2 regions of the Citrobacter sp. RHB25-C09 genome follow, and region 2 is predicted to be linked to the other one. Evidence: predicted binding sites of a transcription regulator. Region 2 holds the regulator's gene; the other holds the start of a gene.

Region 1 (8,368 bases), 880 kb from region 2:
ACCATATAACCGAGCAGCGGCAGCTTCAGCTCTGCGGCATCAAACACCACGTGCGCGTTTTCCCATTCCCAGGTTTCCAGTCGACGGTAGGGGTGGCTGCGCATTCCCTGTACGGCATCCCAGACGCCCAGACCTTTAAGAAGAGAAACTGAGGCGGCGCTGATCGCCGATATGCGCAGATCCGGTTGGCTGTCGGCCACAAAGAGTGCGGGCTCAGCATGTTCAATCACCGTGACCGTAAAGCCGTGCTGCGCCAGTCCCAGCGCCAGCGCCCCGCCGACCATACCGCCGCCGACAATGGCAACATCCGTTGGTTGATTTGTCATGGTCAATCATCCTGTTACATGAATAAGATAAGTTTACAGGATTTTTTACCCCTAAGGGCTGATAACGGTCATACTGGTCACGACCGTGTCAAAGCATTACACTATGCGCCCTGCAATTCAGCCACTATTTCGCAAGAGCAAGTCGATGACCAAAAAACTCCATATTAAAACCTGGGGCTGTCAGATGAACGAATACGATTCATCGAAGATGGCCGATCTGCTGGATGCCACTCACGGGTATCAACTGACCGACGTGGCGGAAGAAGCGGATGTGCTGCTGCTGAATACCTGCTCTATCCGCGAGAAGGCCCAGGAAAAGGTCTTCCATCAGTTAGGCCGCTGGAAGCTGCTAAAAGAGAAAAACCCCGACCTGATTATTGGCGTCGGCGGTTGCGTCGCCTCTCAGGAAGGCGATCATATTCGTCAACGCGCCCACTATGTCGATATCATTTTTGGGCCGCAAACGCTGCATCGCCTGCCGGAGATGATCAACTCCGTGCGCGGCAACCGTAGCCCGGTCGTTGATATTAGCTTCCCGGAGATCGAAAAGTTCGACCGACTGCCGGAGCCGCGTGCTGATGGCCCGACCGCGTTCGTCTCGATTATGGAAGGCTGTAACAAGTACTGCACGTACTGTGTGGTGCCGTACACCCGTGGCGAAGAAGTCAGCCGCCCATGTGATGACATTCTGTTCGAAATTGCCCAGCTTGCTGCTCAGGGCGTGCGTGAAGTGAACCTGCTTGGCCAGAACGTGAACGCCTGGCGCGGTGAAAACTACGATGGCACCACCGGATCCTTCGCCGATCTGCTGCGTCTGGTGGCCGCCATCGACGGTATCGACCGCATTCGTTTCACCACCAGCCATCCGATCGAATTCACGGATGACATCATTGAAGTCTACCGCGATACCCCTGAACTGGTGAGCTTCCTGCATCTGCCGGTCCAAAGCGGTGCGGATCGCGTGTTGAATCTGATGGGGCGCACCCACACGGCGCTGGAATACAAAGCGATTATCCGTAAGCTGCGCGCTGCGCGTCCGGATATTCAAATTAGCTCTGACTTTATCGTGGGCTTCCCGGGGGAAACCACGCAGGACTTTGAGCAGACCATGAAGCTGATTGCCGACGTCAATTTTGACATGAGCTACAGCTTTATCTTCTCCGCACGTCCGGGTACTCCAGCCGCTGACATGGTTGATGACGTATCGGAAGAAGAGAAGAAACAGCGTCTGTATATTCTGCAAGAGCGCATCAACCAGCAGGCAATGGCCTGGAGCCGCCGTATGCTCGGCACCGTTCAGCGCATTCTGGTGGAAGGCACATCGCGTAAAAGTATTATGGAGCTGTCCGGTCGCACCGAAAATAACCGTGTGGTGAACTTTGAAGGCACCCCGGATATGATCGGTAAGTTTGTGGATGTTGAAATTACTGACGTCTGGACCAACTCTCTGCGGGGCAAAGTAGTACGTACCGAAGACGAAATGGGATTGCGCATCGCAGAAACCCCGGAGTCGGTTATCGCTCGTACCCGTAAAGAAAACGATCTGGGTGTCGGAATTTATCAGCCTTAATCTTCAACGCCCGGTAGTGCTTCGCTTATCGGGTCTGTTCATGAAGGCCTGCCGTTCTGGCGGGCCTTGTATTTCATATCAGCGCCCCCATTTCTATTGCAATGCTTGCGCCTTTATCCCCTGGCGTGAATAATTTCCTGACAGGCCGGTGATTGTCCAACCTCCGGCAGCCTAATGATATGAGGAACGGTTTGAACATAGACACTCGCGAAATTACCCTTGAGCCCGCAGACAACGCCCGACTGCTGAGCCTTTGCGGCCCGTTTGATGACAACATCAAACAGCTGGAACGCCGTCTCGGCATCGAGATTAACCGCCGAGACAATCACTTTAAACTCACCGGTCGCCCGATTTGCGTTACCGCTGCGGCTGATATTTTGCATAGTCTGTATGTTGATACCGCCCCCATGCGCGGACAGACGCAGGATATCGAACCGGAACAAATCCATCTTGCCATTAAGGAAGCCCGCGTGCTCGAACAGAGCGCCGAGAGCGTGCCTGAATTTGGCAAAGCGGTGAACATCAAAACTAAACGTGGCGTGATTAAGCCACGCACGCCGAACCAGGCGCAGTACATCGCGAATATTCTCGACCATGACATCACCTTCGGCGTCGGCCCTGCCGGAACCGGTAAAACCTATCTGGCCGTTGCGGCTGCCGTTGATGCGCTTGAACGTCAGGAAATTCGCCGTATTCTGCTGACCCGTCCTGCGGTCGAGGCCGGAGAAAAACTGGGCTTCCTGCCCGGCGATCTCAGCCAGAAGGTTGACCCGTATCTGCGCCCACTGTATGACGCCCTGTTTGAAATGCTGGGCTTCGAGAAAGTCGAGAAGCTGATTGAACGCAACGTGATTGAAGTCGCCCCGCTGGCCTATATGCGCGGACGCACTCTGAACGACGCCTTTATTATTCTTGATGAAAGCCAGAACACCACCATCGAACAGATGAAGATGTTCCTGACGCGTATCGGCTTTAACTCGAAGGCGGTTATCACCGGCGACGTCACCCAGATTGACCTCCCGCGTAACACCAAATCCGGCCTGCGCCATGCCATTGAAGTGCTGGCGGAAGTCGAAGAAATTAGCTTTAACTTCTTCCACAGTGAAGACGTGGTGCGCCATCCGGTCGTTGCGCGCATTGTTAACGCCTATGAAGCCTGGGAAGAAGCAGAACAAAAACGGAAAGCCGAACTGGCAGCCGAACGCAAGCGTGAAGCCCAGGAGCAGGAACAGAAATGAGTCAGGTTATTCTCGATTTACAACTGGCCTGTGAAAACAACGCCGGTCTGCCGGAAGAAATCCAGTTTCAGACGTGGCTGGATGCGGTTATCCCCCAGTTCCAGGAAGAGTCAGAGGTGACGATTCGCCTGGTGGATGAAGCGGAAAGCCACGACCTTAACCTGACCTATCGCGGCAAGGATAAGCCAACTAACGTGCTCTCATTCCCCTTCGAAGCACCGCCAGGGATGGAAATGCCGCTGCTGGGCGATTTGATCATCTGTCGTCAGGTGGTTGAGCAGGAAGCCCAGGAGCAAGGCAAACCGCTGGACGCCCACTGGGCGCATATGGTCGTCCACGGTAGTCTGCATTTATTGGGCTACGATCATATCGAAGACGATGAAGCAGAAGAGATGGAAGCCCTTGAAACAGAGATTATGCTTGCTCTGGGCTATGAGGATCCGTACATTGCCGAGAAGGAATAGCATTCCTTGATTTTTGTAGGCCGAATACGCGCAGCGCCATCCGGCCTACCAAACGACACACCGCCATGCGCTGAGTTTACGCGCATGAGTTACACATTCATTCACAAGAGAACCCATACGACGCCATGAGCGACGACAATTCACACAGTAGTGACACGTTAAGCAACAAGAAGGGATTTTTCTCCCTGTTACTGAGCCAACTTTTCCACGGTGAACCGAAAAACCGTGATGAACTGCTGGCGCTGATCCGTGATTCCGGGCAGAACGAGCTTATCGACGAAGATACGCGCGACATGCTCGAAGGGGTAATGGACATTGCGGACCAGCGCGTTCGCGACATCATGATCCCCCGCTCCCAGATGATTACCCTGAAACGCAACCAGACGCTGGACGAATGCCTTGATGTTATTATCGAGTCCGCCCACTCGCGTTTTCCGGTGATCAGCGAAGATAAAGATCACATTGAAGGGATTCTGATGGCCAAAGATCTGCTGCCGTTTATGCGCAGCGATGCCGAAGCCTTCAGCATGGACAAAGTGTTACGCCAGGCCGTTGTCGTCCCCGAGAGCAAACGCGTTGACCGTATGCTCAAAGAGTTCCGCTCCCAGCGTTATCATATGGCTATCGTTATCGACGAGTTCGGAGGTGTCTCTGGTCTGGTGACCATTGAAGATATCCTTGAGCTGATCGTCGGTGAAATCGAAGACGAGTATGACGAAGAAGATGATATCGACTTCCGTCAGCTTAGCCGCCACACCTGGACCATTCGTGCACTGGCACCGATTGAAGACTTCAATGAAGCCTTCGGTACCAGCTTTAGTGACGAAGAGGTCGATACCATCGGTGGTCTGGTGATGCAGGCGTTTGGACATCTGCCCGCGCGAGGTGAAACCATTGAAATTGATGGTTACCAGTTCAAGGTGGCCATGGCCGACAGCCGTCGTATCATTCAGGTTCACGTCAGAATTCCGGATGACTCCCCCCAGCCAAAACTGGACGAATAAACCGAACTGGATGAAGAGCTAAATGGCATTTGCCTCATTAATTGAACGCCAGCGCATTCGCCTGCTGCTGGCGTTATTATTCGGTGCCTGCGGTACGCTGGCCTTATCTCCTTACGATGTCTGGCCTGCCGCGATTGTCTCGCTGATGGGCTTGCAGGCCTTAACCCTGAACCGTCGCCCACTTCAGTCTGCTGCTATCGGCTATGTCTGGGGACTGGGACTCTTTGGCTCAGGAATTAACTGGGTCTACGTCAGTATCGCGCAGTTTGGCGGAATGCCAGGCCCGGTGAATGTCTTCCTTGTCGTACTGCTTGCCGCGTATCTCTCGCTCTATACGGGATTGTTTGCCGGTATTTTGTCGCGACTGTGGCCGAAGACGAGCTGGCTGCGTGTTGCCATTGCCGCCCCGGTCATCTGGCAAATTACCGAATTCCTTCGTGGATGGGTGCTGACCGGTTTCCCGTGGCTACAGTTTGGCTACAGCCAGATTGATGGGCCGCTGAAAGGTCTGGCACCGGTGATGGGCGTAGAAGCCATTAACTTCCTGCTCATGGTGGTTAGCGGTCTGCTGGTGCTCGCGCTGGTGACCCGCAGTTGGCGCCCCCTGGCCGTGGCGATCGTGCTGTTTGCGCTTCCCTTCCCGCTGCGCTATATCCAGTGGTATACGCTGGAGCCGGAACGTACGACCCAGGTTTCGCTGGTGCAGGGGGACATTCCGCAGTCGCTGAAATGGGATGAAGGCGAGCTGATGAATACCCTCAAAATCTACCTCGATGCCACGCAGCCGCAGATGGGGAAATCTCAGCTTATTATCTGGCCGGAATCCGCCATTCCGGATCTGGAGATTAATCAGCAGCGGTTCCTTGGCATGATGGACTCCCTGCTGCGTTCGAAGAACAGCACGCTGATTACCGGTATTGTTGATGCGCGGCTGAATAAGCAGAACCGCTATGACACCTACAACACCATCATCACGTTGGGGAAAGACAATCCGTACAGCTACGATTCTACGAATCGCTATAACAAAAACCATCTGGTACCGTTTGGCGAGTTTGTGCCGCTGGAATCCATCCTGCGTCCGCTAGCGCCGTTCTTCGATTTGCCCATGTCGTCATTCAGTCGTGGCCCGTATGTTCAGCCGCAATTGCATGCTCACGGTTTCGCGCTGACGGCGGCCATTTGCTACGAGATCATCCTTGGTGAACAGGTTCGGGATAACTTCCGCCCGGATACGGATTACCTGCTGACGATCTCCAACGATGCATGGTTTGGTAAGTCAATCGGTCCGTGGCAGCACTTCCAGATGGCGCGGATGCGAGCGTTAGAACTGGCACGACCGCTGCTGCGTAGCACTAATAATGGCATCACCGCCGTGGTGGGCCCGCAGGGTGAAGTCCAGGCGATGCTCCCGCAATTTACCCGCCAGGTGTTGACCACCAGCGTAACGCCAACGACCGGCTTAACGCCGTATGCCCGTACCGGCAACTGGCCGCTGTGGCTGATTACCGCGCTGTTTGGCTTTGCCGCCGTGTTAATGAGTTTGCGTCAGCGCCGCAGATAAAACGGTGCACCATCACATGTAGCTACAAAACCGGGCGTAGGCCGGATAAGGCGGTAAGCCGCCATCCGGCGCTTGTGCCACATCGTGCCTGATGGCGCTACGCTTATCAGGCCTACAACCTCCCTCCCCAAAACCATTCTGGCACGTCTATTGCTTTGTAATACAAGGTAAACCTGTTTTTGTTCTCTGTGCAACCTTGTCGCCCCAAAGCAGTACAACGGCAGCACCGAAACAGTGCAATGAAAGATTTTTGCCTCGAAACGGTGCGGCGCACTTCGCAAAAATAAACAATAACGCAGCAAAATCTTTACATCGCACCAAACTAAATGTTAACAAACGGGTACAACACTGCACGTTAAGTTGCAGACGATAACAACACAAACATCACAATCGGTATCTATGCGTCGACGACGCAGAGGATAAAGGAGTTGGATATGCAATTACGTAAGTTGGCCACAGCAATGCTGGTTATGGGAATGTCCGCAGGTCTGGTTCATGCGGAAGATGCCGCACCAGCCGCGGGTAGCACGCTGGACAAGATCGCAAAAAATGGCGTGATTGTTGTGGGACACCGTGAATCATCCGTACCGTTCTCCTACTACGATAACCAACAGAAAGTGGTGGGGTATTCTCAGGCTTACTCCAACGCAATCGTTGAGGCGGTGAAGAAAAAGCTCAACAAACCTGACCTGCAGGTGAAACTGATCCCAATCACTTCCCAGAACCGTATCCCGCTGCTGCAAAACGGTACCTTCGACTTTGAATGTGGTTCCACCACCAACAACGTTGAACGCCAGAAGCAGGCCGCTTTCTCTGACACTATTTTCGTCGTCGGCACCCGCCTGTTGGCGAAAAAAGGCGGCGATATTAAGGACTTCCCGGATCTGAAAGGCAAAGCCGTTGTCGTGACTTCCGGGACTACCTCTGAAATTCTGCTGCACAAGCTGAACGATGAGCAAAAAATGGATATGCGTATCATCAGCGCCAAAGACCACGGTGACTCTTTCCGCACGCTGGAAAGCGGTCGCGCCGTTGCCTTTATGATGGATGACGCCCTGCTGGCCGGTGAACGTGCGAAAGCGAAAAAGCCGGATAACTGGGAGATTGTCGGCAAGCCGCAGTCTCAGGAAGCCTACGGCTGTATGCTGCGTAAGAACGACCCAGAGTTCAAGAAGCTGATGGATGACACCATCGCTCAGGTGCAGACGTCCGGCGAGGCGGAAAAATGGTTCGATAAATGGTTTAAGAACCCAATCCCGCCGAAAAACCTGAACATGAATTTTGAGCTGTCTGAAGAGATGAAAGCTCTGTTCAAAGAACCCAATGATAAAGCGCTTAACTAACTAAAACTAAATGGGGCGGGATCACCTTCCCCTCTCGATTGCTGGTCAGCACGGACAGACTATAAGCCTGATGGTCGTTCCCCATCAGGCCTGAAAACCGAAACAGGCTGATTAACAATCTTCGAGGGTAGCGCTGCTACCCTTTTTTTTCGGAGTAGATGTATGTCAATAGACTGGAACTGGGGCATTTTTTTACAACAGGCCCCATTCGGCAACACCACCTATCTCGGTTGGCTCTGGAGTGGCTTCCAGGTCACCGTGGCGTTATCCATCACCGCCTGGATTATTGCCTTCCTCGTCGGGTCTTTATTCGGCATTTTACGCACCGTTCCCAATCGCTTCCTGTCCGGGATCGGCACCCTTTATGTAGAACTGTTCCGCAACGTGCCCCTGATCGTACAGTTCTTTACCTGGTATCTGGTCATTCCGGAATTGCTGCCTGAAGACATCGGCATGTGGTTTAAAGCGGAACTGGATCCGAACATTCAGTTCTTCCTCTCATCGATGTTATGCCTGGGGCTGTTTACCGCTGCGCGCGTGTGCGAGCAGGTCCGTGCGGCGATTCAGTCATTACCGCGTGGGCAGAAGAATGCAGCGCTGGCGATGGGTTTAACGCTGCCGCAGGCATACCGCTACGTACTGTTGCCAAATGCCTATCGCGTGATCGTGCCGCCGATGACCTCTGAGATGATGAACCTGGTGAAAAACTCCGCCATCGCCTCCACCATTGGTCTGGTTGATATGGCGGCCCAGGCCGGTAAGTTGCTGGATTACTCTGCCCATGCCTGGGAATCATTCACGGCCATCACCCTGGCTTACGTATTAATTAACGCCGTCATTATGCTGGTGATGACTCTGGTGG
Region 2 (8,368 bases):
AAGCTAAGCTGCTTTGCCGCCAGTTCGCTGATGATTTCCAGTGCACGCTTCTTGCTCTGGCAATGCACGCCACTGCGCGTACATTCCTGATTAAGCACACTGCTCAGTTGTAGAGTCGTATCGTTATTTATCATAATTTCACCTAAGAACCCGCCCTCTCAGAGAGAAAGTGGGTTCGGAGCGCTAACTGTACAAATGGCCTGTTGTGCAGCACAACAGGCCTTCCTGCACCCGCTAACTGCCCGGACAATTAGTGTTGTTTCAGTTTATCTTTGTGTTTCGTGAGCTGTCTTGCCAGCTTATCGATTAAGCCATCAATGGCGGCGTACATGTCCTGACCTTCCGCGCTGGCGTGAATTTCGCCACCGTTTACATGCAGTGTTGCATCCGAGATGTGGGTCACCTTCTCCACCTTCAACACAATATAGACCTGATTGATCCTGTCAAAATACTGTTCGAGTTTGGCGAACTTGGTATTCACAAAATCACGCAGAGCTTCTGTGATCTCGACGTTGTTTCCAGTGATGTTGAGCTGCATAGTGTCTTCCTTATCGGTTGGGTCAAACCAGTTGTTTACGCTGATTCGACGGCGGAATGGATAAAGACTCTCGGTACTTCGCAACGGTGCGGCGTGCCACCATGATACCCTGTTCCGACAGCATAGATGTTAACTTGCTATCGCTAAGTGGTTTTGCAGGGTTTTCTGCCGCAATCAACTTCTTCACCAGCGCGCGGATCGCCGTGGAGGAGGCTTCGCCCCCGCCTTCAGTATTCACATGGCTGGAGAAAAAATACTTCAGTTCGAAAATGCCGCGCGGACTATGCAGATACTTTTGCGTGGTCACACGAGATATAGTCGATTCGTGCATCTCGACGGCCTGGGCGATATCGGCCAGTACCATCGGTTTCATAAATTCTTCGCCCTGCTCAAAGAACGCTTGCTGCTGTTCTACGATGCAGCGACTGACGCGCAGCAGGGTATCGTTGCGGCTCTCCAGACTTTTAATCAGCCACTTCGCATCCTGCAAATTGCTGCGGATGTACTGGCTGTCGGCGTCATTACGCCCACCGTTACACATGGCTGCGTAGTGCTGGTTGATCTGCAAACGGGGAATGCTGTCACCGTTAAGTTCTACCGTCCAGTGACCGTTGTGCTTGCGCACCAGCACGTCTGGGATCACATATTCCGGCTCGCCGGTCTGGATCGACTGTCCCGGTCTGGGATCAAGCGACTGGATAAGCGTTACCGCTTCTTTCAGCACCTCTTCCTTAAGACGGGTGACGCGCATTAGGGTCCGGAAATCATGGTTCGCCAGCAGATCCAGATGATCGCTGATGATGAGCTTTGCCTCATCGAGATAGGGCGTGGATTTCGCGTACTGGGAGAGTTGGATCAGCAGACAGTCGCGCAGATCTTTCGCTGCCACGCCAATGGGATCAAACCGTTGAATACGCTTAAGTACGGCTTCGACCTCATCAAGCCCGACCTCTTCGTCGCCCATGCTTTCAAGGATCTCATCCAGCGAGACGGTGAGATAGCCAGTATCGTCGACGGCATCGACAATCGAGGTGGCAATCGCGCGGTCAGTGTCGGTAAACGGCGTCAGCTCCACCTGCCACATCAGGTAATCTTGCAGCGTCTGAGTGGTTTCGCCCTGATAAACAGGAAGCTCATCGTCGATGTAGTCGCCGCTGGTACCGGATGGTGTTCCGGCGGTGTAGATTTCGTCCCAGCTGGCATCGAGCGGCAGCTCTTCCGGCATCTCTTTTTGTTCGAGCGCGTCAGCAGTGTCCAGCGTTTCGCTGTCTGGGGTTTCCTGGGTATCAACTTCGTCGTGAAGATCGGTTTGCTCTAGCAGTGGATTACTCTCCAGCGCCTGCTGAAGCTCCTGCTGCAGTTCAAGCGTAGACAACTGCAACAGGCGGATAGCCTGTTGTAGCTGTGGGGTCATGGCCAACTGCTGGCTGAGCCTGAGTTGCAAACCTTGCTTCATGTTCAGAGTCGTTGTCTCCCGCTATTACGTCGCAAACTTCTACCCTATCAGAGTCTGAAGTCTTCCCCAAGGTATACGCGCTTAACATGCTCATCCTGGAGGATTTCTGTCGGCGTACCATGGGCGATCAGGTGGCCCTGACTCACGATATAGGCGCGTTCACAAACAGCCAGCGTTTCGCGGACGTTATGGTCCGTGATCAACACGCCGAGGCCACTGTCACGCAGGTGCTCGATAATGCGTTTGATATCGATAACGGAGATCGGGTCGACGCCCGCAAAGGGTTCATCCAGCAGGATAAATTTCGGGTTAGCGGCCAGAGCGCGGGCGATTTCAACACGACGGCGTTCCCCCCCAGAGAGCGATTGCCCCAGGCTGTTACGCAGGTGTTCAATGTGGAACTCTTCCATCAGCTCATTGGCACGATCTTCACGCTGCTCGTTGGAAAGATCGTCGCGAATTTGCAGTACCGCCATCAGGTTATCGAACACGCTCAGACGGCGGAAAATGGACGCTTCCTGCGGCAGGTAGCCAATGCCACGGCGGGCACGGGCATGCAGCGGCAGCAGGCTGATATCTTCTTCGTCGATGATGATATTGCCCGCATCACGCGGAACGATACCGACAACCATGTAGAAAGTGGTGGTTTTACCGGCGCCGTTCGGCCCGAGCAGACCCACAATCTCGCCAGAGTTGACGGTCAGACTGACATCTTCTACGACGCGGCGACCCTTGTAGGCCTTCGCCAGATTCTTTGCAGTTAATGTTGCCATAACGAATTAGTTACTCTTCTTCTGAGCCGGAGCCTGGTCTTTGTTTTTGTCCTGCAACTGCGACGGCACCAGTACGGTGGTCACGCGTTTGCCTTTTTCACTAAAGGCCTGCATTTTCTGCTCTTTCACCAGATAGGTAATTTTGTCGCCTGCGATATTGCTGTCGATCTGTTCGAGGAAGGCGTTGCCGGTCAGCACAACGAAATCTTTCGCCAGTTCGTAATGCATTTTCGCGGCGCGGCCTTTCACCGGCTTGCCGTTGTCCTGCATCTGATAGAACGTTGCCGGATTACCAAAGCCATCAATGACTTCTTTACCTTCTTCACCGCCAGGACGGGTCACGACCACTTTGTCGGCGTTAATTTTGATGGTGCCCTGGGTGACGATGACGTTACCGGTGAAGGTAACAACATTACCCTGCATGTCCAGAGACTGCTGATCCGATTCAATGTGGATCGGCTGCTCGGTATCGCCGGTTACGGCGAACGCCGGAATGCTGGCGGCCAGAAGTGAGCTGGCAAGCACAAGATTAAGGCTGAGTTTGTTTGTTTTGAATTTCATAAGAGGTTCTAACCTTTTCAATCAGCTCGGCGTTCTTGCTGCGTAAGTTGCCGCGCATTTTCAGTCCGCTGGAGTTAAATGTTGTTCCGTATAACGTGACGAGGTCTTCAGAGGTAACATCCTGCGTTACCAGATTGATCTGCGCGTTATCGGTGGTAATTCGACGAAGTTGAGCGTCAGGCACCAGCGCATTGACTTCAACGTGTCCATACAGATACAGCATCCGATCTTCAGTCAGTTTGGCTTTATCCGCCTTAATTGACCACGTCGGGACCTTGTCCTTATCAAAGGTGGTTAATACCGGTTGAGTAAACCACGATACGGCCTGCTCGGAATAATACTCAACGTGTTGAGCAATCAGCCGATAGCTCAGCGCACCTTCCGGGCTGTATACGACGGTATCCGTGTGCTCGCTTTTGTAGGTCGGGTCGTTATTGTTCACGACGACCTGCGTGGTATCGTCTTTATCGGCCAAATTAATACCAATCAGCACCAGCACGGCCAATGACAGTAGAATGATAACCCAACGTCTGGCTTTACTCATATCGATTGCCCTTTGGCCTCATCAAGCTTACCCTGCGCCAGTAATAATAAATCACAGACTTCCCGAACCGCGCCGCGTCCACCAGCGATTTTTGTCACATAATCCGCACGCGGGATCAGTAATGGATGCGCATCGGCGACAGCGACGCTTAAGCCCACTTTTTCCATCACCGGCCAGTCGATGAGATCGTCACCCACGTAAGCCACGTTTTCCGGGGCAATTGCCAGTTTACCCAACAGATCGTTAAAGGCCACCAGCTTGTCGGACTGACCCTGATACAGGTGCGTTATCCGTAATGTGGCACAGCGATCTTCTACCAGTTTAGCCTTTCGCCCGGTAATGATAGCGACTTCGATATCAGATGTGAGCGCACAGCGAATACCGTAACCGTCGCGGACATTGAAGGCCTTTAGCTCCTCGCCGTTATTGCCCATATAGATCAGGCCATCGGACAGCACGCCATCCACATCGAGGATCAGCAGACGGATTTGCTCTGCTTTGGCAATGACTTCAGTGCTGACGGGGCCGTAACAGGTCGCAAGCGACGCACCTGCTTTACTCATTTCTCATTATCCTTGAATTTCTACACTACGCCTGCACGCAGCAGATCATGCATATGTAACACACCGAGTAACTGGTCGCCATCAGCAACCATGACGGAGGTGATATGGCGGGACTGCATTAAGTTCAGGGCATCAACGGCCAGAATGCCCGGGCGCACGCGAATGCCGCCTGGCGTCATGACGTCGGCAATGCCGAGCTGGCGCACGTCAACGCCCATGTCAAACACACGACGTAAATCACCGTCGGTGAAGATACCGTCGATCTTCATCGAAGCATCGCAGATCACGGTCATGCCGAGATTCTTGCGGGTGATCTCCAGCAGCGCGTCGCGCAAGCTGGCGTCTTTAGTGACATGCGGAATCTCATCGCCCGTGTGCATAATATCGTTTACGCGCAGCAGCAGTTTACGCCCCAGTGCGCCACCCGGATGCGACAACGCGAAGTCTTCAGCGGTAAAGCCGCGCGCCTTTAATAAAGCCACGGCCAGCGCATCGCCCATGACTAATGTGGCGGTCGTGCTGCTGGTCGGTGCAAGCCCAAGCGGACAGGCCTCTTTCGGTACTTTAACACACAGATGCACATCCGCGGCACGCGCCATGCTGCTTTCTGGTCGACCGGTGATACAGATAAGCTGAACCTGTAACCGCTTAAGGACCGGAATCAAGGCGGCAATCTCGCTGGATTCGCCGGAGTTGGAGATGGCAATGACGACATCCTGCGGCGCGACCATCCCGAGATCGCCATGGGCGGCTTCACCTGGATGCACAAAGAACGAAGGGGTTCCGGTGCTGGCAAACGTGGCGGCCATTTTGCGCCCGATATGCCCCGATTTCCCCATGCCCATCACCACGACTTTACCGGTGCAGTTAAACATCTTTTCACAGGCGAGAGTGAAATCCTGGTTGATATACTGATCAAGCTCGGCCAGGCCTTCACGTTCAATCGACAGGACCTCTTTGCCGGCCTGCTGAAAGTCAAAACCCGGTTGTAACGCTAAGTGCGACATAATCTGTTCCAGTTATCCAACGAGAAGCGGCGATAGCCAATACAGCATCGCCAGCCATACGATAAAACCGCCGGTCAGCAGCATGCCCGCGCTCCGACCGGACTGGCGGGGGCGCCGCCAGCAGAGAACTGCAAAAATAATACTTACCAACAGCATCACGCTATAGTCACGGCTAAACGCCAGCGGATTCACCTCGCCAGGGGTGATCAGTGCTGGAAGTCCGAGGACAATGGCAAGGTTAAAAATGTTTGCGCCAATAATATTGCCCACTGCGATATCACTTTCGCCTTTTCGTACACCGGCAATGGCAGTGGCAAGTTCCGGCAGGCTGGTGCCTATGGCAATAACCGTCAGGCCAATTGTCAGCTCGCTCATGGCGAAATAATTGGCGATCACAGTCGCGTTATCCACCACCATGCGGGTAGCCATCGGCATGATGATCAGCGCAACGCCCAGCCACAAAAACGCCACTGGTAGCCCGCCTTCGCGCGGGAGTTCTGCCATCTGCTCGCGGGTAAGGCTGTCGTTGCCTTGTCGTTCGGCCAGCCGCGCGATTTTAACAATGAACAGCAGCCATAGCACGGCTAGCAATAGCAAAAAGATACCATCGGTGCGGCTTAATTGTCCGTCAAACAGTACGGAACCGGCCACCACGCTGACCAATAACATTAACGGTAACTCGCGGCGCAGAATATCGGAATGCACGGTAAATGGATGGATTAAGGCCGCCAGTCCGAGGATCAACAGAATATTCGTAATGTTGGAGCCGAGCGCTGTGCCGACGGCCAAATCTAACTGTCCATGTAGCGACGCCGCGAGCGAGACGATAATCTCGGGCAGCGAGGTGCCGATACTGACAACCGTCATGCCTATAATGAGGGGAGGGATCCCGAAGGTTCGGCACAGGATAGACGCGGCAAACACCATGCGGTCGGCGCCGTAGACGACCAGAAGTAAACCAATGATTAACAGCGCCGTTGCTAAAAGCATCTATAGTCCTTTCTTCAGGTATACTCGCCAGATCCACGGGGATCTCTCTGGAAGCCGCAATGAAGTCTTAATTTTGACTATATGCGGCTAAAAAGTAAAACAAATGCCAGCTTTCGCTAACCACGACGGGTAATATTCTGTAAATATGGTGGGTCATGATGAAACTGAACGCCAAAATCTTCGATTAACGAGGCAAGAGTAAAGGATGAATCAATGGAGCAGCCTGTGGCGAATCTAGTCGACATGCGCGATGTCAGCTTCACGCGTGGCGAGCGCTGCATTTTCGATAATATTTCCCTGACGGTGCCGCGTGGAAAGATCACCGCGATCATGGGGCCCTCCGGCATCGGTAAAACGACGCTGTTGCGCCTGATTGGCGGTCAAATTCCGCCAGACCACGGCGAGATCCTTTTTGATGGCGAGAATATCCCAGCCATGTCCCGCTCGCGGCTTTACACTGTACGCAAGCGGATGAGCATGCTGTTTCAGTCGGGTGCGCTGTTTACCGATATGAACGTTTTCGACAACGTGGCCTATCCGCTACGCGAGCATACCACGCTTCCCGCTGCGCTATTGAAAAGTACGGTGATGATGAAACTGGAAGCTGTCGGCCTGCGCGGTGCGGCCAGGCTGATGCCTTCAGAGCTTTCAGGCGGGATGGCGAGACGTGCCGCTTTAGCGCGTGCAATTGCGCTGGAGCCGGATCTGATCATGTTTGATGAGCCATTCGTCGGCCAGGACCCGATCACCATGGGCGTGCTGGTAAAATTGATCTCAGAATTAAACAGTGTGCTGGGCGTCACCTGCGTCGTGGTATCGCACGATGTGCCAGAAGTCCTGAGCATTGCGGATCACGCCTATATTATGGCGGATAAAAAAATAGTGGCCCACGGCAGCGCACAGTCGTTGCAAGAGAATGACGACCCGCGCGTGCGTCAGTTCCTGGATGGCATAGCTGACGGGCCGGTCCCGTTCCGCTATCCTGCGGGCGATTATCACTCTGATTTACTCGGAACAGGGAGTTAAGCCACTCATGCTGTTAAATGCACTGGCGACGCTGGGACATAAAGGGATAAAAACCCTCAGAACGTTCGGGCGCGCCGGGTTAATGTTATTCAATGCGCTGGTAGGCAAACCGGAATTTCGCAAACATGCGCCGCTGCTGGTGCGCCAACTCTATAATGTGGGTGTCCTGTCGATGCTCATTATTGTGGTTTCTGGCGTGTTCATCGGGATGGTGCTGGGGTTACAGGGCTATTTGGTTCTGACGACCTACAGTGCGGAAACCAGTCTCGGGATGCTGGTCGCGCTTTCACTGCTGCGTGAACTTGGTCCGGTTGTGGCTGCACTGCTCTTTGCCGGACGGGCGGGTTCCGCACTGACGGCGGAAATTGGCCTGATGCGCGCCACCGAGCAGCTTTCCAGTATGGAAATGATGGCCGTCGATCCGCTGCGTCGGGTGATCTCCCCTCGCTTCTGGGCCGGCGTCATTTCGCTACCACTGCTGACGATCCTTTTCGTGGCGGTTGGCATCTGGGGCGGTTCGCTGGTTGGCGTAAGCTGGAAGGGGATCGACGCCGGTTTCTTCTGGTCAGCGATGCAAAATGCCGTCGACTGGCGCCTCGACCTGGTGAACTGTTTGATTAAAAGCGTGGTGTTCGCCATCACGGTAACGTGGATTGCATTGTTCAATGGCTATGATGCGATTCCAACCTCGGCGGGAATCAGCCGGGCAACCACACGCACCGTTGTGCACTCGTCGCTGGCCGTACTGGGCCTGGACTTTGTGCTGACCGCATTGATGTTTGGGAATTGAGTTCATGCAAACGAAAAAAAATGAAATTTGGGTGGGGATCTTCTTATTAGCAGCACTGCTGGCAGCCCTCTTTGTCTGCCTTAAAGTGGCTAACGTGACCTCTATGCGCACGGAACCTAC

The links. Region 2 encodes sigma-54, which starts transcription at its own class of promoters, with help from an activator protein. Its sites were predicted from a motif close to GTTGGCACANNTTTCGCTNT; they were not measured.
Region 1: the regulator sigma-54 is predicted to act here: its motif matches at 6,301-6,320, upstream of HVY19_RS06435 (amino acid ABC transporter substrate-binding protein).

Annotation. Positions count from the first base shown of each region.
Region 1 is NZ_CP057483.1:1,387,844-1,396,211, reverse strand. Features, by position in the region: gene ubiF (3-demethoxyubiquinol 3-hydroxylase) at 1-326, opposite strand, end outside; gene miaB (tRNA (N6-isopentenyl adenosine(37)-C2)-methylthiotransferase MiaB) at 472-1,896, shown strand; gene HVY19_RS06455 (PhoH family protein) at 2,088-3,134, shown strand; gene ybeY (rRNA maturation RNase YbeY) at 3,131-3,598, shown strand; gene corC (CNNM family magnesium/cobalt transport protein CorC) at 3,724-4,602, shown strand; gene lnt (apolipoprotein N-acyltransferase) at 4,625-6,163, shown strand; gene HVY19_RS06435 (amino acid ABC transporter substrate-binding protein) at 6,598-7,506, shown strand; gene gltJ (glutamate/aspartate ABC transporter permease GltJ) at 7,669-8,368, shown strand, end outside.
Region 2 is NZ_CP057483.1:510,175-518,542, forward strand. Features, by position in the region: gene ptsN (PTS IIA-like nitrogen regulatory protein PtsN) at 1-134, opposite strand, end outside; gene hpf (ribosome hibernation promoting factor) at 251-538, opposite strand; gene rpoN (RNA polymerase factor sigma-54) at 561-1,994, opposite strand; gene lptB (LPS export ABC transporter ATP-binding protein) at 2,042-2,767, opposite strand; gene lptA (lipopolysaccharide ABC transporter substrate-binding protein LptA) at 2,774-3,328, opposite strand; gene lptC (LPS export ABC transporter periplasmic protein LptC) at 3,297-3,872, opposite strand; gene kdsC (3-deoxy-manno-octulosonate-8-phosphatase KdsC) at 3,869-4,435, opposite strand; gene kdsD (arabinose-5-phosphate isomerase KdsD) at 4,456-5,442, opposite strand; gene HVY19_RS02465 (calcium/sodium antiporter) at 5,455-6,432, opposite strand; gene mlaF (phospholipid ABC transporter ATP-binding protein MlaF) at 6,646-7,458, shown strand; gene mlaE (lipid asymmetry maintenance ABC transporter permease subunit MlaE) at 7,466-8,248, shown strand; gene mlaD (outer membrane lipid asymmetry maintenance protein MlaD) at 8,253-8,368, shown strand, end outside.